One region of the Kocuria sp. KD4 genome, then DNA from elsewhere that is predicted to be linked to it. Evidence: riboswitches for the same ligand, from Rfam matches in the RefSeq annotation. Region 1 holds a riboswitch; each other region holds the start of a gene.
The links. A riboswitch is a leader RNA that binds a small molecule or an ion and turns the genes downstream of it on or off. The one in region 1 is predicted to bind S-adenosylmethionine.
Positions count from the first base shown of each region.

Region 2: another riboswitch for S-adenosylmethionine. It lies ahead of HBK84_RS08605 (MetQ/NlpA family ABC transporter substrate-binding protein); the one in region 1 lies ahead of HBK84_RS01430 (LLM class flavin-dependent oxidoreductase).
Region 3: another riboswitch for S-adenosylmethionine. It lies ahead of HBK84_RS09625 (hypothetical protein); the one in region 1 lies ahead of HBK84_RS01430 (LLM class flavin-dependent oxidoreductase).
Region 4: another riboswitch for S-adenosylmethionine. It lies ahead of HBK84_RS08860 (bifunctional o-acetylhomoserine/o-acetylserine sulfhydrylase); the one in region 1 lies ahead of HBK84_RS01430 (LLM class flavin-dependent oxidoreductase).

Region 1 covers NZ_CP050449.1:317,760-322,974, reverse strand. Annotated here, with positions in the region: gene HBK84_RS01445 (SdpI family protein) at 122-514, opposite strand; gene HBK84_RS01440 (DinB family protein) at 596-1,168, shown strand; gene HBK84_RS01435 (class I SAM-dependent methyltransferase) at 1,181-1,819, opposite strand; gene HBK84_RS01430 (LLM class flavin-dependent oxidoreductase) at 1,922-3,349, opposite strand; SAM riboswitch class IV at 3,427-3,541, opposite strand; SAM riboswitch class I at 3,670-3,761, shown strand; gene HBK84_RS01425 (ABC transporter ATP-binding protein) at 3,769-4,572, shown strand; gene HBK84_RS01420 (aliphatic sulfonate ABC transporter substrate-binding protein) at 4,577-5,215, shown strand, end outside.
Region 2 covers NZ_CP050449.1:1,914,144-1,919,358, forward strand. Annotated here, with positions in the region: gene HBK84_RS08595 (methionine ABC transporter permease) at 9-665, opposite strand; gene HBK84_RS08600 (methionine ABC transporter ATP-binding protein) at 665-1,717, opposite strand; gene HBK84_RS08605 (MetQ/NlpA family ABC transporter substrate-binding protein) at 1,714-2,598, opposite strand; SAM riboswitch class IV at 2,694-2,808, opposite strand; gene dxr (1-deoxy-D-xylulose-5-phosphate reductoisomerase) at 2,862-4,121, opposite strand; gene HBK84_RS08615 (GlsB/YeaQ/YmgE family stress response membrane protein) at 4,284-4,547, opposite strand; gene HBK84_RS08620 (cation acetate symporter) at 4,709-5,215, opposite strand, start outside.
Region 3 covers NZ_CP050449.1:2,137,715-2,142,929, forward strand. Annotated here, with positions in the region: gene HBK84_RS09615 (DUF6350 family protein) at 1-1,733, opposite strand, end outside; gene HBK84_RS09620 (glycosyltransferase family 1 protein) at 1,852-3,015, shown strand; SAM riboswitch class IV at 3,127-3,269, shown strand; gene HBK84_RS09625 (hypothetical protein) at 3,290-3,568, shown strand; gene HBK84_RS12875 (BCCT family transporter) at 3,683-4,111, opposite strand; gene HBK84_RS12880 (BCCT family transporter) at 4,147-4,485, opposite strand; gene HBK84_RS09640 (hypothetical protein) at 4,757-5,215, opposite strand, start outside.
Region 4 covers NZ_CP050449.1:1,964,859-1,970,073, reverse strand. Annotated here, with positions in the region: gene HBK84_RS08875 (CPBP family intramembrane glutamic endopeptidase) at 1-310, shown strand, start outside; gene HBK84_RS08870 (VOC family protein) at 362-1,000, opposite strand; gene HBK84_RS12675 (hypothetical protein) at 1,662-2,003, shown strand; SAM riboswitch class IV at 1,968-2,088, shown strand; gene HBK84_RS08860 (bifunctional o-acetylhomoserine/o-acetylserine sulfhydrylase) at 2,165-3,553, shown strand; gene HBK84_RS08855 (homoserine O-acetyltransferase) at 3,556-4,713, shown strand; gene HBK84_RS08850 (SGNH/GDSL hydrolase family protein) at 4,824-5,215, opposite strand, start outside.

The sequences.
Region 1 (5,215 bases):
CGCAACCTGGCCGCCCGCACCGGCCGCTCTCCGTTCCGGCGAAGGCCTCCCGCGAGCGCCCCGTCGTGAGCCCTCCTCACGCCTGCCGCGCCGTCGACGACGCCGCTGACGCGCCCCGATCTCAGGCGCGGGGTTCTGGAGCCGACTCTTGCGCGGCCCGCCGAGCGGCGCGGTTGGCCGGCCCCACGGCGGACACCAGCACCGCGACCTGCAGCAGCACGCCCACCAGCCCGGCGACGATGCCCCATTCGGGCCGCCCCAGAACGAGCAATACGATCGTCGCCACCACGGCACACACGGCCAGGGGAACGGACCACCGCACCCTCGGAAGGGCCGCGGCGTGACCCGCGGACCACGCGGCGTCGGACGCGCGCGTGTACCGGGTCCGGATGCCCACCGCCCCGTTGCGATCGAGCGAGCCGGCGGCCGCCGCCCTGACGGTCACCACGGTCACGACGCACACCAGGACCGTGCTGAACGACAGCATGATCACTCCGAGCAGGTCCTCGTCCACGGTTCCCTCCGGGTCACGGGCATTTCCTCCACCATACGACGGGCATGTGCACCCCCCCCCGGGCCCACTAGTGTTCTGGCCATGAGCTCACTCACGCCCGAAGAAGACGCCAGGCCCGAGCCGCCCCAGCATGCTGATGAGGTCACGACCCTCATGGGCTTCCTGGATTTCTTGCGCGCCACGGTCGCGTGGAAGACGGACGGCTTGACGAGTGCTGAGCTGCAGCGTCGACCTCTGCCCTCGACCATGACCCTGGGCGGGTTGCTGAAGCACTTGGCGTTCGTCGAGGACTACTGGTTCTGCTACGTCCTCCTGGGCCAGGAGCCGTGCGCCCCGTGGAATGACATCGACTGGGCCGACGACCCCGACTGGGATTGGAACTCGGCCGCTGCGAACAGCCCCGAGGAACTGCGGTCCATGTGGGCCTCCGCCGTGGAGACGTCCCGTGAGCAGTGGGACAGGTTCGCCGCCCGCACGGATCATCCGCTGGACGGGATGGTCACTCGTTCCACGGCCGAGGACCCGGATGCCCGCTGGACTCGAGGGGACATGAACGCCCGCTGGGTCCTGACGCACATGATCGAGGAATATGCGCGGCACTGCGGCCACGCCGACCTGTTGCGCGAGAGCATCGACGGTTCCGTGGGGGAATGACCGCCCATCAGGTCACCGTGTCGCCAAGAGGTGGCACTCGGGGAAGCGATGTTCTACGTCCGGGCGACTGACGGTGCGCCAGGCCTCCGTGAACCCGGCGTGCTTCATGTGATCCGCCATCACGTCCGGGTGCCAACGCCACGCCGGGGCCACGGCGTGATCGAACGAGACCACGGCTCGCCCTCCGTCGAGTGCTTGGAACGCCACCATGACCACCCCTCCGGGTGCCATCATGTCCGCCCAGGAGTCCAGGATGCCGGGAACCTGCGCGGGTGGGACGTGGATGAGACTGAACCGTGCAAGAACGCCGGCCACGCGGCGGTCGGGCCCCACCGCACCACCCCACGACGTGGGATTCGCATCGCCGGCTTCGAAGGTGACCTCCGGGTGAGATCCGCGCGCGATGCCCAGCATGGATTCGGACGGGTCCACCCCCACCACGTGCAGACCCCGCTCGGACAGCGCGGCCGTGACGTGCCCCGTGCCGCACCCCACATCCACCACGGGGCCGGGCACCCCTGCCGCGATGACGTGATCCGCGAAGGCCTCCACCGCGCGCCGTTCGAGCGCCGTCTGGAAGGGAGCGGGAAAAGCCCTGTCGTAGTCGTTCGCCAAGTGGTCGTAGCCGGGTTGCACGCGTTCCACTCTCACACGGGGGTCCCGCCCTGGCAACGGGCGGGGAAGCCGACGACGACGCCGCCCTGCCGGACCTGCGGGACCGAGCGCGAGCGGCGTCGTCGTCGGAGGGAGGTGTCAGCCCACCAACTCGCGGGACGGCGTGTCCGCGACGGAGGGCTCGCCCACGAACGCGCCGCGGTACTTCGCGGCGGGGTGGGTGTCCTTGACCCGCGGCTGGCCCTCGCCGTAGAGGGACTCTCGCAGGGTGTTGCCCTCGTACTCGGTGCGGTAACGCCCGCGCTTCTGCAACTCGGGGACCACGTACTCCACGAAGTCCTCGAAGGAACCGGGACTCACGTGGTACGCCAGGTTGATGCCGTCCAGGCCGCCCTCGTCCACCCAGGTCTCGAGCTGATCCGCGACGGTCTGCGCGGAGCCCACGAGGACCGCACCCATCCCACCCAGGGCGCAGTGCTTGGCGATCTCCTCGCGCGTCCACTGCTTGTCCTTGGACTGCAGCGTGAACGGGGTCAGGAAGGACTGGATGGAGTCGGTCTTGATGTAGTTCAGGGCCTCGTCCTCGTCGAACTGGGACAGGTCCACGCCGGACCACCCGCCGATGATCGCCTGGGATGCCTCCAGGTCCACGTACTGCAGGTAGTCGCGGTACTTCTCCTGGGCCTCCTCGTCCGTGTCCGCGACGACCACGGAGAGCATCGCGTAGATCTTGACGTCGTCACGGCTGCGACCCTCGGCCTGGGCCCGGGCGCGGATCTTGTCGGTCACGAAACGCGTGAGGTCCGGGCGCAACCCGCCGATGAACACGGCTTCCGCGTGCTTACCCGCGAACGCCTGCCCGCGCGAGGACGCGCCGGCCTGGAAGATCAGCGGTGTGCGCTGCGGGGACGGTGCCGTGAGCCCCGCTCCGGGAACCGTGAAGTGCTCCCCGCTGTGCCGGATGGGATGGACCTTGGTGGGATCCGCGTAGACACCCGTCTCACGGTTCTGAACCACAGCGTCCTCCTCCCACGAGCCCTCCCAAAGCTTGTAGCACACGTCCAGGAACTCCTCCGCGATCTCGTAACGCGTATCGTGCTCAATCTGGCGCGGCAGGCCCTGGTTCTCCGCAGCGGACGGAAGGTAGGAGGTCACCACGTTGAATCCCACGCGGCCCTTGGTGAGGTGATCCAGTGTGGCGTACTTGCGGGCCAGGGTGTAGGGCTGCTCGTAGGTCACCGCGCTCGTCACGCCGAAGCCCAGGTGCTCGGTCACGGCGGCCATGGCCGAGACCTGCATGAACGGGTCGTTGACCGGGACCTGGGCCCCGTCACGCACGGCCGGAGCCGCGGAGTTCTTGTAGATGTCGTAGATGCCCACCACGTCCGCAAGGAACAGGGCGTCGAACTTGCCCCGCTCCAGCAGCTTGGCCAGCTCCGTCCAGTACTCGATGGTGTTGTACTCGGTGGCCCGGGACCGCGGGTGGCGCCACAACCCGAAGCTCTGGTGATCCACGCAGGTCATGTCGAACGCGTTGACGGAAATCCGTTTGCTCATCTCGGTCAGCCCCTCAGCAGGAACACGACCCGCGCCCCGTGCACCACCTACGGCGGCCTACCTTGCGGGTCCAGCGCGCTTGTGTGGCGCCGTACTTGCCGCATGCGGTGTGCCATGCGGCCCGATCCTCACCTGGGGCACCCCGCTACGGGAGAGGGTTGCCGTCCGACAAGCCAGGGCTGAACGTCGGAACTCGTGATCGTTGTGGCACCGATCCTAACGGGGATCACCGGTCCGCGGAAACGCCCCGGGTCACGGGCCGTCACGACGGCGCCCCGGCGCGTCACACGATTTGCACCCGCGGGCGCCCGGCCCGTTCAATGGTGGGGTTCCCATCCGGAGCGGCTGAGAGACCTGGCTCGTTGACGTCGCAGCAACCGGCCCCACGCGGGCAAGGTGCTAATGCCAGGAACGATGGAGTTGATGAATTGAGTCATGTCCTCACGCGCCCGCACTCCGCTGTCGACGCCGCGGCGGTCACCTTCGACCGGGTCGGCAAGTCCTTCCCCGCACACCACGGAGCGCATGTCCACGAGGTCCTGAGGGACGTGACCTTCACGGTGCGTCCGGGCGAGATCGTCTCCGTCCTGGGCCCCTCGGGGTGCGGCAAGTCCACCCTGCTACGCGCGGTGGCTGGGCTCGGCACGGCGAGCGAGGGCGAAGTCCGGATCGATGACTCGGTGGTGCGCGAGATCGACCCGCGCTGCGCCGTCGGCTTCCAGGAACCGCGGTTGCTGCCGTGGCGCAGCGTGGCGCGCAACGTGGCACTGGGTCTGCCCCACGGGACTCCCGCCCAGGAGGGGAAGCGGCGGGTGGCGCAGCTGTTGGAGCTCGTCGGCCTGTCCCACCACGCGAATCACCGTCCCTCGGAGATCTCCGGGGGCATGGCACAGCGCGCATCCCTCGCCCGGGCCCTGGCACGGAACCCGCGGGTCCTGCTGTTGGACGAGCCCTTCGGGGCCCTGGACGCCCTGACCCGGATCAGGATGCAGGATCTGCTGCTGGACGTGCACCGCGCCGATCCCACGACCGTGCTCATGGTCACCCACGACGTCGAGGAAGCCCTGGTGCTCTCCGATCACGTGGTGGTGCTCGCGCGGGAAACGGCCACGGGCCCCGCGACCATCGCCGAGATCATCTCCCCCGAGCTGGCCCGCCCGCGCTCCCGCGAGGACAGTGAGATCACCGCGCTGCGCGCCCACCTGTTGGCCCTGCTCGGCGTGGAGCGCTGAGCGCATGGCGCAGTTGTCCCGACGCCGCGCACTGCAGGCACTCGGCCTGTCCGCGCTGGCGCTGCCCCTGAGCGGATGCGTCATGGAGGGCGAAGGTCCGGGCCGCGGTGTGGCCGGCGGTTCCGCGCACGAGATCTACCTGGACTACGCGACCTACAACCCGCTGTCCCTGATCATCAAGGCCAAGGGCTGGCTCGAGAAGGTCGCCGGGGCCCACGGCCAGACCGTGACGTGGGTGTACTCGGCCGGTTCCAACAAGGCCAACGAGTCGCTACGCGCCGGGGTCGTGGACGTGGGCTCCACGGCAGGTTCCGCCGCACTGCTCGCACGTGCCAACCGCTCGCCGATCAGGACGATCGACCTGTTCTCACAGCCCGAGTGGTCCGCGCTCGTGCGCACCCCGGACTCCCCCGTGCGCACCGTGGCGGACCTCGCGGGCACGTCCGTGGCCGCGACAAAGGGCACGGATCCGTACTTCTTCCTCCTGCAGTCCCTCGGCGCGGCGGGCATGAGCGCACAGGACGTCACCGTGGTGAACCTGCAGCACGCGGACGGGCGCACCGCGCTGGACACCGGTCAGGTGGCCGCATGGTCCGGGCTGGACCCCGTGATGGCCGCCGCGGAGAAGGCGGGGGACGTGCTG
Region 2 (5,215 bases), 1.2 Mb from region 1:
CGTGAGCGTCAGCGGCGCATGATCCTGCGCGCGAGCCAATTGCCGAAGAACTGCACGAGCTGGACCAGGATGATGATCACGATCACCGCGGCCCACGTGACCTGGTCGTTGAAGCGCTGATAGCCCAGGCGCAACGCGAAGTCACCCAGACCGCCGGCACCGATCGCACCGGCCATCGCGGACATGTCCGTGATGCCGATGACCAGGAACGTGTACCCCAGCACGAGCGGGCCGAGCGCCTCCGGCAGGATCACCGTGGTGATGATCTTCCAGCGTGAGACCCCCATGGACCGCGCGGCCTCGATCACCCCGGGATCCACCGTCATGAGGTTCTGCTCCACGATGCGGGCCACCGCGAACGTAGCGCCGATGGTCATGGTGAAGATCGCGGCGTTGGGGCCCAGGCGCGTGCCCACGACCGATTCCGTGACCTGACCCAGGGCGGCCAGCAGGATGATGAACGGGATGGGACGCACGAAGTTCACCAAAAGGTTCAGCGCGGTGAACAGTGGACCGTTCTCCAGGATGCTGCCCCGCCGGGTCACGTAGAGCCCCATACCCACGGCCAGGCCGATGAGCCCGGCCAGCACGAGGGTCACGGAGACCATATACAGCGTCTGCCCGGTTGCGTCCAGCAACTGCGGGCCCAGAGCAGACCACTCCATCACTCACTCACCTCCCGCACCGTGGTGACGGCGCGCAGACTCTCGACGGCGCGGTCCACGGACTCGTCCGAACCGGTCAGGGACAGCGTGAGCGTTCCGAAGGACTGTGACTGCAGGATGGAGATCCCCCCGAAGGCGATGTTGAAGCTGACACCGTCACGGGCGGCGTCCGAGAGCACGTCCCCGATCCGGTTCTGGTCGGTGACGTCCACCAGCACGAGCCGCCCGGGGTGTTCCCGGCGCAGCTTCTCGATCTCGTCCGCGCGCGGCACGGTGCGCATGACCGAGGAGACGAACTTGCGCGTGGTCTGCGCCCGCGGGTGGGCGAAGACCTCCGCGGTGGTCCCGGTCTCCACCACACGACCGCTGTCCATCACGGCCACGCGGTCCGCGGTGGCCCGCACCACGTCCATCTCGTGGGTGATCAACACGATGGTGATCCCCAGCTCACGGTTGACGCGCTTGAGCAGACCCAGGACCTCCTGGGTGGTCTCCGGGTCCAACGCCGAGGTGGACTCGTCTGCGAGCAGCAGTTCGGGATTGCTCGCGAGCGCGCGGGCGATCCCCACGCGCTGCTTCTGACCACCCGAGAGCTGCTCGGGGTAGTTCCCGGCGCGCTCGGTCAAGCCCACGAACTCCAACAGTTCCGCGACCCGCGCCTTGCGTTCCTCGGGCTTCCACCCGGCACGCTTGAGCGGGTAATCGATGTTGCCCGCCACGGTGCGTGACGTGAACAGGTTGAACTGCTGGAAGATCATCCCGATCTTGCGGCGGATGGGCGCCAGCTGGGATTCGCTGCGCCCGTCCACACGGTTACCGGCGACCTCGAGCGCCCCGGACGAAATGGGTTCCAGGCCGTTGATCAGCCGCACGAGGGTGGACTTGCCCGCCCCCGAGTAGCCGATCACCGCGAAGATCTCACCGCGGCGGATGTCCAGGTCCACGGAGTCCACCGCGGTCACGGTGCGCGGGCGGCGTTTGGACCCCGTGACGAAGACCTTGCTCACGTCCCGGAAACTGACCAGGGTGTCCGCCGTGGCGGACGGGCTCACTTGGTCTGCTCCTTGAGGTCCTGCGAGTAGCGGGCCAGCAAGTCCTTGAGCTCCTGCTGATCCACCTTGGTGGGCACCGCGGTGCCCTTGGTCTCGGTCTTCTCCGCGTCCTGGACCTTGTCGTCGTAGTAGAAGCTCGCGACCTTCTTCAGGGTCTCGTTGTCCGCGTTCGCCTCGGTCGCGGCGAAGAGGTTGTCGTACACCTTGGCGCTGTCCGCGGTGGGATCGTCCTGAGCCAGCGCGGACTTGGGATCGATGTTCGCGCGGTCCAGGAAGTCGTTGTTGACCACGGAGGCGGCCACGGAGTCCATGGACAGCACGGTCTGCTCGGCGGAGACCGGGCGGACCGTGACCTTGGACTTGGCGGTGTCGATGTCCTGCTCGGTGGGGGCGATCGTGTCCTTGGTGAACTCCACGAGACCCTGCTGGTGCAAGAGGTTCAGGGCGCGGGACAGGTTGATCGAGTCGTTCGGCACGGCGATCTCGTCACCCTGCTTGAAGTCACCCACGGATTTCACGCTCTTGGAGTACAGCCCCAGCGGGAAGATGGACGTGGAGCCCACGGGAGTGATGGTGTCCCCGGCGTTGTTGTTGTAATCGGCGAGGTACGCGATGTGCTGGAACCAGTTCATGTCGATGTCACCGCTCTTCAGAGCGGGGTTCGGCTGGCTGTAGTCACTGAAGTCCACGTACTCGACCGTGATGTCGTTGTCCGCGGCGACCTGCTTCAACGCTTCCTGCACAGGGGTCGAGCCCACGATCCCGACGGTGATCTTGCCGTCCGCGGCCGGGTCCGAGTTTTCGGAGCCGCCGCCGCACGCGGTGAGGGTGAGGCCCAGGGTGGTGGCCAACACGACGGGAATCAAACGCTTGGTTCGCATGATCATGCCTTTCCAGGGGTCTGTGACGGGGACTCGCGGGGCGAACAGTCCCCCCTGGATGAGGGCACAGGGACGGGTACGTGCTGATTTCCGGGGAACCGCACTTGCCGTGATCTGTTGCAACCGCGACCGGATGGTCATCTGGGGCACCCCGCTACGGGAGAGGGTTGCCGTCCGGCCAGCCAGAGCTACGCGCCGGATCTCGTCATCCACCCGGAATTCTAGCATGGCCCTGCCATGGGCCGACGACCGCCGGAAGGGCCCTATGCCATCCCGGCGATACGTTCGTCCGCGCGGGCCCGGGCCCACTCCTCCGCCCCCAGGACGTCCTCAAGGGTGGGCCGCGTGACGCCGTCGTGATCCTCCAGCACACGCTCGACCATGTCCACGATCTGCGTGAAGCCGAGCGCCCCGCGGTGGAACGCGTGCACGGCCTGCTCGTTGGCGGCGTTGAACACCGCGGGCCACGTCCCGCCGCGCGAACCCGCGTGCTTCATGAGCTCCACGGCGGGGAACACCTGCGAATCGAGCGGTTCGAACGTCCACTGTGCGGCCCGGGTCCAGTCGCACCCCGCGGCGGCACCGGTCACGCGGTGGGGCCAGCCGATTCCGAGCGCGATGGGCAGGCGCATGTCCGGCGGGGACGCCTGCGCCAGGGTGGATCCGTCCACGAACTCCACCATGGAGTGCACGACCGATTGCGGATGCACCGTGACGTCGATCCGGTCCAGGGGGACGTCGAACAGTAGGCTCGCCTCGAGCACCTCCAGTGCCTTGTTGACCATGGTCGCGGAGTTCGTGGTGACCATGACCCCCATGTCCCACGTGGGGTGCTGCAGGGCCTGTTCGGGTGTCACGCGCGTGAGCTGCTCGCGCGTCATGCCGCGGAACGGTCCGCCGGACGCCGTGAGCACGAGCCGGCGCACCTCGGAGGCCGTCCCGGAGCGCAGGGCCTGGGCGATCGCCGAGTGTTCGGAGTCCACGGGGATCAGCGCGTCCTCGAGGCCCGTGTCCGCCGCGGCGCGCAACACGAGCGGACCGCCCGCGATCAGGGACTCCTTGTTCGCGAGCGCCACCCGCCGACCCGCTCCCAGCGCCGCCAGGGTGGGTGCGAGCCCGATGCTCCCGGTGATTCCGTTCAACACGAGGTCCGAACCCTCCCACTGCGCGATCCGGGTTGCAGCGTCCGGCCCGTACAGGACCTCGGGTGCCGCCGACGACGCCGCGCGTGACCGGTCCGCGATCAGCTCACGCAACCGGGCGGCGTCGTCCGCCGTACCGCTCGTGCCCACCGCACGGACACCGAACGTCACGGCCTGCTGAGCGAGCAGCTCGAGGTGACCCGCGCCCGCGGCGAGCGCCACGACCTCGAAGGGCTCGTGGGTGGCATCCGAGACGGGCCGGCGCAGCCCCGCGGCCTCGGACACGACGTCGAGCGCCTGCGTCCCGATGGATCCCGTGGACCCCAGGATCACGAGGCGCCGGGGGGCCTGCCGGGTGGCGGAGTCAAGATCGGGGGTCATGCCGGTGGAGGAAGTCATGACCCCAGTATCGCGTGAGCGCCGCACCCCGCACGCACGACACCGAGCACACGACTCCGGACGCACGACACGGGAGATACGACAAGGGCGCCACCCGGAGGTGACGCCCTTGTGTGGAAGTCCCGTTCAGGACCCGCGGGTGATTCAGCGACGGCGGCCGACGACGGCGCCGTAGATGAGCAGCACGATGATCGCGCCGATCACGGACGTGATGATCGTGCCGATGCTGAAGCTGTTGATCCCGTCGCTCAGGCCGGGGATGAAGCTACCCAGCCAGCCGCCCAGGAAGGCCCCCACGATGCCGAGGATGATGGTGACGATGATCCCGCCACCCTGCTTGCCCGGAAGGATCAGCTTGGCGAGCGCGCCGGCGATCAGACCGAGGATGATCCAGCTAATGATGCCCATTTCTCCACCTCTGGTTCTCGTTGTGCGCGTTTGCGGTGTTCCGCAACCGCATGTGGTCAGCGAACTGGTTCACAGTGTAGTACCAGACACCAACGCTACACGGGCCGCCGCGTCCGGATGAAACCGGACACGGCGGCCGTGTCAAGGGGCGGTGAACCGGGTCAGTGCGAGACGGCCTTCTCCGCTCCCACTCCCGTGAGGGAACGCACTTCCATCTCGGACTGCTTGCGCGGGTCCTCCGGCCGGCGCTCGCTGAGCGAGCCCAGGAAACCGAGCAGGAAGGACGCCGGGATCGAGATGATGCCGGGGTTGGACAGCGGGTAGAACGCGAAGTCCACGGTGGGGATCATGGAGGTCTCCGATCCGGACATCACCGGGGAGAAGATAATGAGCACCACGGAGATGATCAGCCCGCCGTACATGGACAATACCGCGCCGCGCGTGGTGAAGCGCTTCCAGTAGAGCGAGTAGAGGATGGTGGGCAGGTTGGCGGAGGCCGCTACCGCGAAGGCGAGGGCCACGAGGAACGCCACGTTTTGACCCTGCGCGCCAATGCCGCCGGCGACCGAGATCAGGCCGATGACCACCACGGTGGTCTTGGCCACGCGCAGTTCCTGACGCGGGTCCGAGGTGCCCTTCTTGATCACGGACGTGTAGATGTCGTGTGC
Region 3 (5,215 bases), 990 kb from region 1:
GCACGACGACGCTTGGCCTCCTCACGGCGGGACAGTCCCGGTTCGTCTGCCGATCGTCCCACGGCCGTGGACCCGCCGCGGGGCTGGGACTCCCGCTCGGGCTCGGCGGCAGCGCGCGACGCGCGGCCCCGGAACAGACCCCGGACACCCCGAGCCGTGACCTCGCCGTCCGGGACGGCCGCCCCGGATCCAGGACGGCCACCGGGTGCCGTGCGAGCATCCTGCCCGGCGCCGGGGCCGGAAGCCGAGCGGGAACTGTGCACAGCGCCAGCGGCGGGCAGGGCGTCGTGGTGGGCCACAGCGGCGTCGTCCTCCGGGGCCGAGGAATCCGGCACGGGGAGCTCGTCCGCCTCGGCGCGGGAGCGGGAACGGTAGCCCTCGCGTTCGAGCCAGGGCCCGGCCAGGCACCCCACGGTGGCGCCCACCGCGAGTTCGGCACCGAGCCACAGGAACACATGCCACGCGTGCGGGCCGATGTCCGTGAGCCTGCCGATGCCCAGCGAACCGCTGGAGAGCCACGCGAGCGCGGTCACGAGGCCCGCCCCCACCGCGGCCATGAACACCGCCGTGAGCACGGTGGAGAGCACGAACGTGATCCAGCGCAGGGGCAGGCGGATGGCCATCCAGTCGTCCAGGTGGTTCTCACCCTCGCGGCAGAACCACCACCCCGCGAGCAGACCCGCGAGCACGGGCAACCCCAGGACCGCAGGGGCGTACAGCCACGGGTCACCGGTGGGCAGCGCGGCGAGCGCCGGGAACTGCGGCAGCGGTCCCAGCGTGCTCTGGAACGGCGACACCAGGGTCCCGGTGCCCAGCGAGAAGCCGGCACCGGTGGCCCACGTAAGCGCCCACACGACCATGTTGGGCAGGTACCCGAACTGCAGTGCCGTCAGGGCGGTGTCCCCCGCAGCGCCGGTACCGAGGTCCTGGTAGACCGTGATCACGCGGTCCCAGTTCCACGCGAGCGCCACCACGAACAACAGGGCACCGGCCGCCACAGCGGTGACCGCGGCGAGGAAACCGGCGCGGATCACGGCCCACACGTAGGAACCGGCCCAGCGTGAGTGCTGGCTCGTGCGCTGCAACCAGGACGCGACGTCGGCCCCGAGCACCGCGGCGAGCGAGCGCGAAGCGCTCCACCCGCCCACGAGGGTGCCCAACCCGGCCGGGACCAGGGGCAACAGGGCGGCCGCCACGAGGTCCACCGAGACTTGTTCAGTGCGGCTGAGCCAGCCCACGAGGGCCCCGAAGAGCGCGTACGCGAGCATCCCGGCGAAGAACGGGATCAGGAACTGACCGCGCCAGCACGCCCGGGCGATCCGGCGGCCCGCGATCACCGCGAGGCCGAACGGGATCAGCGTGAGCCCTAGAGGCACGAGCGTGACCGTCCCGCCACCGTCCAGCGACAGGCCCTGGATGGCTTGGATCGTGAGGGGCACGCAGTGCGCGAGCAACCAGACCTGACCGGCGAGCTGCAGGCTCCCGCCCGCGCCCAGGGTCGCGAAGCCCCCCGCAGCCCATACCGCACCCAAGAGCACGGTGCCCAGCAACAGGCCCACCACGGCCACCGCGAGCAGCTCGATCACGCCCTGCAGCGCGAGCGGCATGGGCAGTCCCGGGGAGTCGTCCGGTTCGGGGCGGGGCACGTCGGCGGCGCGCACGGGGGACGAACCGTGCGACGTGAAGCGGTCGCGTACGCCCGAGACCACGCCGGGCAGTGAGGGAAGTTTCATCACCGGACATCTTTTCACGTTCACCCGCGCACCACGGGCAGCGAAGTTAGCCCGGACTTCACCTGCGGGCCACCCCCGGGTGACTCCCCCGTGAGGCGCCGGGCCCACAGTGGGAACCGTGAGAATCGCATTGGTGGCCGAACAGTTCCTCCCCCACGTCAACGGTGTCACTCATTCGGTGATCCGCGTCCTGGAACACCTGCGGGATCACGGGCACGAGGCCATGGTGATCGCCCCCTCCTACGAGAAGACCCTGTTCCTGGGCTCTGTGGACCACGTGGACGGCGTGCGGATCGAACGCATCCCGTCCCTGCCGCTCGCGGGCTATCCCGAGGTCCGCGTGGCGAGCTGCACCGTGAGTCGCATGCAGCGCATCCTGGCCCGTTTCGCCCCGGACGTGGTGCACGTGGCGTCCCCGTTCGTGCTCGGGTGGCAAGCCATCCAGGCCGCCAAGGGTCTGGGTCTGCCGTGCGTGGCCGTGTACCAGACGGACGTGCCCGGTTACGCCGCACGCTACGGTGCATCCGTGCTGGAGACCGCCATGTGGTCCCACGTGCGTGCGATGCACAACAGCTCGACCCTCACGCTCGCTCCCTCCACGGCGTCGATCAGCCAGCTCCACGAGCACGGCGTCCAGCGGGTGCACATGTGGCGCCGCGGCGTGGACACGAGCCGGTTCCGTCCCGCGCTGCGCGATCACGCGTGGCGCGAGCGCGTGGGCGGCGGCAAGCGACTCGTGGGATACGTGGGGCGGTTGGCCCCCGAGAAGCAGGTCGCGGACCTCGCCGCGATCGACGCCCTGCCGGACACCCGGCTCGTGATCATCGGTTCCGGCCCCGGGAAGGAGTCGCTGCGCTCGGTATTGCCCAACGCGCACTTCGAGGGCTTCCTCACGGGCACCGAACTCGCCACGGCCATGGCGTCGCTGGACGTGTTCGTGCACCCCGGTGAGCACGAGACGTTCTGCCAGACCATCCAGGAAGCCATGGCCTCCGGGGTCCCAGTGGTGGCCGTGGGCCGCGGCGGCCCCCTGGACCTCGTGGACTCCTCGCGCAACGGGTGGCTCTACGCCCCGGGTGACCTGGCCGGGTTGCGCGAGCGCGTCCGGGACCTCGCGGGCGACGACGCCAAACGCCTCGCCTTCGCGCGCACCGCCCACCAGTGCGTGCAGGAGCGCACGTGGGGTGCCGTGTGCGAGCAGTTGCTGGGCCACTACGAGCGCGCTCGCACGGTCACCTCCCGGATGCGCGGTACGCGCGGGGCCGGCCTGCGCACCCCGTGAGAAACGCCGCCGGGTGCCAGATGTTACTCAACAGAAGCTTGATTAAGTTTTGATGACATTCTCGGTCCGCGCCTGGCTGGTCCCCCGAATCCACGGATAGGCTCGAAGCAGCTTCACGAGATGCGCCCGCGCAACGACAAGGACGTCACCGCGCGCCCAGAGCTCCAACTCGGCGTACGCCAACCCTCGGTTCAGGGGTGGATTGGATGACGAAGCGGCCGGGGCCACACGTGTGGTTCCGGCAAGCGACCGGAAAAATCAGAGGCCCGACATCATGAACACGACAACCCAGAAATCCCACCCCGACACCCGCGAACAGTGGGTGGACGTCACCGTTCAGGCGGACCCCGCCCGGCACGTGGTGTCCATCACGGGATCGGACGGTCACGAGCACGAGTACTTCGCGGACGACGCCCGTGAGGTCGCACTCGCCGCACAGCACACACGGGGGCGCGGCCAGTGGTGCGCCAAGTACAGCAGACTCCTGGTCCCCGGAGCGTCCCGGGTGACCGGCGGGGTGTCCTTCTACAAGCTGGAGCCCTTGCCCGCGTAGTCCTCACGAGCACGGTCCCCGCGACCGCGAACTCCACGATCGGGTGTGGCCCGGGTCCGGACGGACCCGGGCCACACCCATGTTCTCAGCCTGCTCGGTTCTTGGCGGCCGTGCTCACCGGGCGGTCGCGTCCCGGTCCTGGGCGATCAGCTCGGCGGCGCGTTCACCGATCATGAAGACCGTGATCTTCGGGTTCACCGTCACGAGCTCGGACATCACCGAGGCGTCTGCCACGCGCAATCCGCTCACGCCCTTGACGATCGCATCCAGCAGGAACGCCGTGCGCCCGGTGATGAGCACGTACAGCATGAGCCCGATCGCCAGGATGATGCTCTGCTCGGAAAGCCGCCGGATGCCCTTGTCCACGCCCAAGACGCACGAAGCCACCGCCATGAAGACCCCCAGGGCGGTCAGTGCCGACGGCACCGCCAGGTTTTCGGGGACGCCGAACAGGTAGCGCAGTCCGAAGTTCAACTGGACCACCCCGATCCCCAGGGACGCGGCCACCCCAAGGATGGTCCCCAGCAGCGCCGCGGTGTCCACGGCGTCGCCGGCGGCACCGTGGATCCGGCACCCGATCAGGGGTAGAGAGCGGAGCGGATGCTCAGCGGCATGCCGAAGCCGTAGGCGAAGTAGCCGAAGGCCATGCCCATCAGGGCGTACATGGCCCACCCCGTGAACAGGTTGAACTGGGGTTTCGCGTGGTCCGGGCCCATCTTGATCGTGCCGTGCCTGCTGTCCGCGACCAGGATCACGAGAGCGGCCGTGAGGATGTAGAACCACCCCAGCCGGGAGGCGACCCACGCGACCACGCCGCCGATCACGGCGTCAGCGTGCTCGGGTGCCTCCGTGGCCCAGGCGGACGGCGAGACATGCAGGGTTGCCGCGGCAACGAAGACCCGCCAGTTGACGGGCAACCGGGGTGGCGCAGAGCGAGGGGCCCGGACGGGGCGGGCGGATCCGCGACGGGCGACGAGCCCGGGCGTGGGTGACGGATGGACGAGGAATCGTGTGTGGTCACGTCGGGGATGCGGGTCGGACGTCGGACGACCCGGGGTTGAGGCGCCTTACTACCAGCCGTTAGTCATGGCACGCCACCTCACTTTAGGAAAGGGCCGCGCAGCGGCCGAATGCAGCCGCGCGGCCCCACGAGTACACCCCCCCCCCCGCTCGCCCGGGGCGGCACTGTCAGCCCAGCAGCTTGGCCACGAGGGCGCTCGCGAACTCCTCGGAGACATCCCCGTAGTTCAGGGAGAAGTCCTCGTCCACGAGCGTGGGCAGCAGCCCCGAGCACAGCACCGTGGCGCGCGCGTACAGCCCCGGCAGGGCGGCACCGATGGGCACGGAGAGCAACCGCAGCTCGGGATCGTAGCTGACCAACGCCGTGCCGGTATCCCGCGCCGCGAGGTGCTTGCCGAGCCCCGAGGACACGGGACGGGCGTGACCCGAGACCACGTCCTCCGCGGTGCGGTACGCGTAGCGCGTCTTGTGGTGGTGGTTGATCCGGTACAGCCCCGCCTGGTTGCGGTCGTCCGTGGCCTCCCACGTGGCGTCCGCGGGCACGAAGCGTTCCGCGACCCCGTTGTACTGCATCTCCTTCAGTGGCAGCCCGGCGACGACCGAGGACAATGGGGGCAGGGTGTCGAG
Region 4 (5,215 bases), 1.2 Mb from region 1:
GTGGGCGGTTTCTTTGCTCGTGCTCTCCGCGCTGCGCCACTCGATCGTGGAAGAGATGATCGTGGTGGCGTTCCTGTGCGAGCGCTTGCGATCCCTCGGATGGTCGTGGTGGCTCGTGGCGGTGGCCTCCGCGGTGGCGCGGGCCAGCTATCACCTGTACCAGGGGTTCGGACCCACGCTCGGGAACCTGGTCATGGGACTCGTGTTCGTGTGGCTCTACCGCCGCGGCGGTCGACTCATGCCGCTGCTGATCGCCCACGCCCTCCTGGACACCGTGGGCTTCCTGGCCCCGCAACTGCTCGCGGGCTGATGCCGGAGACCGGGCGGAGCGGCGTCGTCGGCCGCACCGAAGGGAACCAGATCAAATGGTGACGGTGCCGTCCGGGGTGTCGAACGAGACGGCCATGACCCCGGGGGTGCCATTGGGGGCGCACCAGGTGACGTCCAGCGAGCCCAGGACGTCCTCCACGGGACCGCCGAGCCACTCCGTGACGCGGTCGGGGGAGCCGGCGATCTCCATTCCGCTCAACCGGACGTCCGTGATCCGCGCCTGGGACGGGTGCATCTCGTCCTCGGAATCGAAGTGCACCATGAACGGCAACTGCGGGTCGGAGATCAAACCCTTCACGCCGATCTGATGCCATTCGAGCTGCCGACCGTCGGGGAACAACCGGCCACCGGGCACGGAGGGGCGGCCCAGCTTGGCCTCGAAGGGCGCGAGGTCGGGGACCTCTACGACCCAGCCGAGCCAGCCGCCGCCGGCGTCAGAACGGGCACGGACGGCCTGACCGAACGGCGCCTTCTCCGCGGCGGGGTGCTCGAGCACCGTGACGACCTCCACGTACTGGTGGTCGGTGAGCGGCAGGATCATGTTCCGAGTGCCGAAACGGGGGTGCACACCGCCCTTGACCGGTTCGATCCCCAACCGGTTCGCGATGCGTTCGGTGGTGGCCTCGAGGCCGTCGGGCTGAGCCGCGAAGGAAACGTGATCCAAGTTCATGACGCCATGGTGGCACCGGCCACACGGGCCACCAAATCGAGCGCGAGCCCGGCGAGTGTGTGACCTGCGCCGCCCGGTCCGGTGGGCAGGGCCGGCTCTCCGCACCTCCCGAGACCTGACATCGGGACGGCTGATCCGGGCGGGGACTGTGTTGGTCCAGGTCAACGAGACGCGCGTCTCAGAGGCTGGAGTCCGCAGCATCAGCCGGGGAGTCTCCGACCGAGCCCTCGCTATGTGACCTGAGACCGATATCGATCCCGATCACTACGAGGTGGTTCCCGTGTCCGCAAATGCCGTCGGTTTCGCACTCCTGATCCTCGGAGTCGCCCTGCTCCTGGGGAAGTTCGTGCGCGTCAAGGTGGGTTGGGTCCAGAGCCTGTTCCGCAGCGACGAGTACTACTCCGCTGGCACCATGACCAGCTGCCCGTCCTCCGTGGAACCGTTCTCCCTGCACATGTCCATCGCGGCCGTGGCTGGCGGCGTTCACCATCCTGGCGGTGGTCGGCATCGCGTTCAACGTGGCCATTTTCTTGTGGTTGGCACCCCACATCATCGGTCGCTACTGGCTCGCGCGCGGTATCGGTGACTACCACCCGTCCATGGGGGTGACCGCCACCGGGCTGATCCTCATGCGCGTGGTGGACCCGGAGGCCAAGACCCGGTGTTCGAGGCGTTCGGTTACAAGCAGCTGGTGTTCGAACCGTTCTTCGGGGGCGGGTTGGTCACGGTGCTGGCCATCCCCGTCATCTACCTGACCGGCGTGAGGCCGTTGTTCTTCGTGATGCTCGCGGTGTTCGTGATCGCGGTGCTCATGGGTCTGTTCTACGTCCATCCACGTGAGATGAAGGACCGGGAACTGCACACCCGGGAGATGGAACAGCAGGAACGAGCGGCCACTGACCCCGAGCCCGCTCGCAGCGTCCCCGGCTTGACTCCCGCCCCGCCGGGTTCGGACAATGAGGTAATAGGTCACGAGAGTCAGCGCGAAGCCCCAGCTAGCTGACCGGCAACCCTCCCTTCCGCGGTGGGGTGCCCTGGGTGAGGACCTGGCCGTGGCGTCGACCGACGTCGTGCGGCAAGCGCGGGTCATTGGTGCCCGGTCACAGCACGGGCACCGTGCGGATCGCCACCGGACCCCTGATCCCTCCGAGAAGGAGTACGGCCATGAGCACCGCACCCACCCCCGACAATCCCCAGGGCTGGTCGTTCGAAACCCGACAGATCCACGCGGGCCAGAACCCCGACCCTGTGACCGGGTCGCGAGCCCTGCCGATCCACCAGACCACGTCCTTCGTGTTCCCGGACGCCCGCACGGCGGCGGCCCGGTTCGCGCTCGAGGAGATGGGGCCCATCTACTCGCGCCTGACCAACCCCACCACGGAGGTCGTGGAGAACCGGGTCGCATCCCTCGAGGGCGGCGTGGGGGCCCTGATGGTCTCCTCCGGGCAGGCCGCGGCCACGCTCGCGATCCTTAACCTGGGCGGCGCCGGGACCCACGTGGTGGCCAGCCCGTCCCTGTACGGCGGGTCGTACAACCTGCTCAAGCACACGCTGCCGCGCATGGGCGTGGAGACCACGTTCGTCTCGGACCCGGACAATCCCGCGCAGTGGCGGGACGCGGTGCGCGAGAACACCGTGGCGTTCTTCGGTGAATCCATCCCGAACCCCCGCAACGACGTGTTCGACATCGAGACGATCGCCGGGATCGCCCACGAGGCGGGTGTCCCGCTCATCGTGGACAACACGATCGCCACGCCCTACCTGGTGCGGCCCATCGAGTGGGGCGCGGACATCGTGCTGCACTCGGCCACCAAGTTCCTGGGCGGCCACGGCACGGCGATCGGCGGGTTCATCGTGGACACCGGAGCGTTCGACTACTCGCGGGACCCCGAGCGCTTCCCCGGTTTCAACCAACCGGACGAGACGTACAACGGACTCGTCTACGCCCGCGATCTCGGTGCGGACGGTGCCTTCGGCGTCAACCTCTCGTACATCCTCAAAGCGCGCGTGCAGTTGCTGCGCGATCTGGGGACCTCGATCTCTCCGTTCAACGCGTTCTTGATCGAGCAGGGCATCGAGACGCTGTCGTTGCGCATGGAACGTCACGTGGCCAACGCGCAGAAGGTCGCCGAGTGGCTCGAGGCCCGCCCCGAGGTGCGCTCGGTGTCCTACGCCGGTCTCGAGTCCTCGCGCTGGCACGACCGCGCCCTGAAGTACGCGCCCAACGGCGCCGGGTCGGTGCTCGGCTTCGTGCTCGACGGCGGTCGGGACGCCGGTGTCGCGTTCGTGGACGCCCTGAGCCTGCACTCCAACGTGGCGAACATCGGTGACGTGCGCTCGCTCGTGATTCACCCCGCCTCCACGACGCACGCCCAGCTCAAGGACGAGGAGCAGCTCGCGGCCGGCGTGGAACCGGGATTCGTGCGGCTGTCCGTGGGTGTCGAGGGCATCGACGACATCCTCGCGGACCTCGAGTCCGGATTCGCCGCGGTGGGTGCGCGCGGCGACGCTGCCGGCGACGCGGCGTCGTCGGCGGAGGACACGGGGAACTGACCATGACGGTCGTGGGCAACGGGCCGCGCACGCGGCGCGACGGCGTCGTACGGCGGGCCGAACTCGGCGAGCTCGTGCTCGAGTCCCGGTTCCGGCTGCCGGACGTGCACCTCGCGTACGAGACGTGGGGCGAGCTCGCGGCGGACGGTTCCAACGCGGTGCTGATCGAGCACGCGCTCACGGGTGACACGCACGTGGCGCGCGGTGGTGCGGGGCATGAGGACGCCGCGAGCGCTCCCGAGGGCGCGGCCGCCGCGGCGGACGGTTGGTGGGACGGACTCGTGGGCCCGGGTGCCGCGATCGACACGGACCGCTACTTCGTGGTGTGCGCCAACATCCTGGGTGGGTGCTACGGCAGCACGGGACCCGCGAGCCCCGCACCGGACGGCGTCCCGTGGGGCTCGCGTTTCCCGCGCGTGACCGTGCGGGACTCGGTGACCGCGGAGGCCCTGCTCGCTCGGGCGCTCGGAGTCTCCCGGTGGCGGCTCGTGATCGGCGGGTCCATGGGCGGAGCGCGCGCCCTCGAGTGGGCCGTGTCCCACCCGGATCGGGTGGCCGCGTGCGCCGTGATCGCGGCCAACGCGCGCGTGGGTGCCGAGCAGCTCGCGTGGGGACAGGCACAGTCGCTCGCGATCCGCCAGGACCCGAACTTCCGGGGCGGCGACTACTACGCGGGCGAGTACCCGGAGGCGGGTCTGGGGCTCGCGCGGCGGATCGCGCACATCACCTATCGCAGCGCGCACGAGCTGGAAACGCGCTTCGGCCGCGAACCCCAACCCCGTGAGGACCCCGAGGCCACCCACGTCGCGGACCGCGGTCGGTACCAGGTGGAGAGCTACCTGGACCACCAGGCGTCCAAACTCGCGGGCCGCTTCGACGCGAACTCGTACCTGAGTGTCAACGAGACCTTGATGTCGCACGACGTCGCTCGGGGCCGCGGCGAGCTACGGGACGTCCTCGCCCGCACGCGGTGCGAGTGGCTCGTGGCCGCGGTGGACTCCGATCGGTTGTTCTTCCCCTCGGAATCCGCCGAACTCGTGGCTGCGCTGCCGGGGGAGCAGGAGCTGCACACGATCACGTCCCCGAGCGGGCACGACGGGTTCCTGATCGAAACTCCGCAGGTGGGCATGTTGCTGCGGGAGACCGTGCTGCGGGACTGAGCAGGGAGCCCTGACGGGTCGGCTTCAGCGGTGAGACCCGGTGGGAACGGGTCGGCTTCAGTGGGCGCGGCCCTGACTGGCGGGACTGGGTGACCCGGCCCCGGGCCGGCTCAGGCCTCCCGGTCCTCGACAGGGATGCCCTCGCCCGCACCGGGGATCGTGGTGCGCCCGAACGAAGGGCGCTTGGCGGTGATGTTGTCCCCCGAGCTGCGACGCCGGATCCGGCGGCCGACCCACGGGACCAGGTACTTCCCGGCCCACACGAGGTCCTCTCGACGCGCCTCGCGCCACGTGCGCGCGGGGCGGTCCCCGAGTTCACCGGGAACCAGGTCGTGCTCGACCCCCAGGGAGTCCAGGACCTCGCACGCGATGAGCTGGTGGCCCAGGGGCGAGAAGTGCAACCGGTCCGGTGCCCACATGGCAGGTTCCCCCAGTTGCTGCAGTCCCCAGAGGTCCACCATCACGGCGTCGTGCCGGGCGGCCACCACGCGCACGTTCTCGT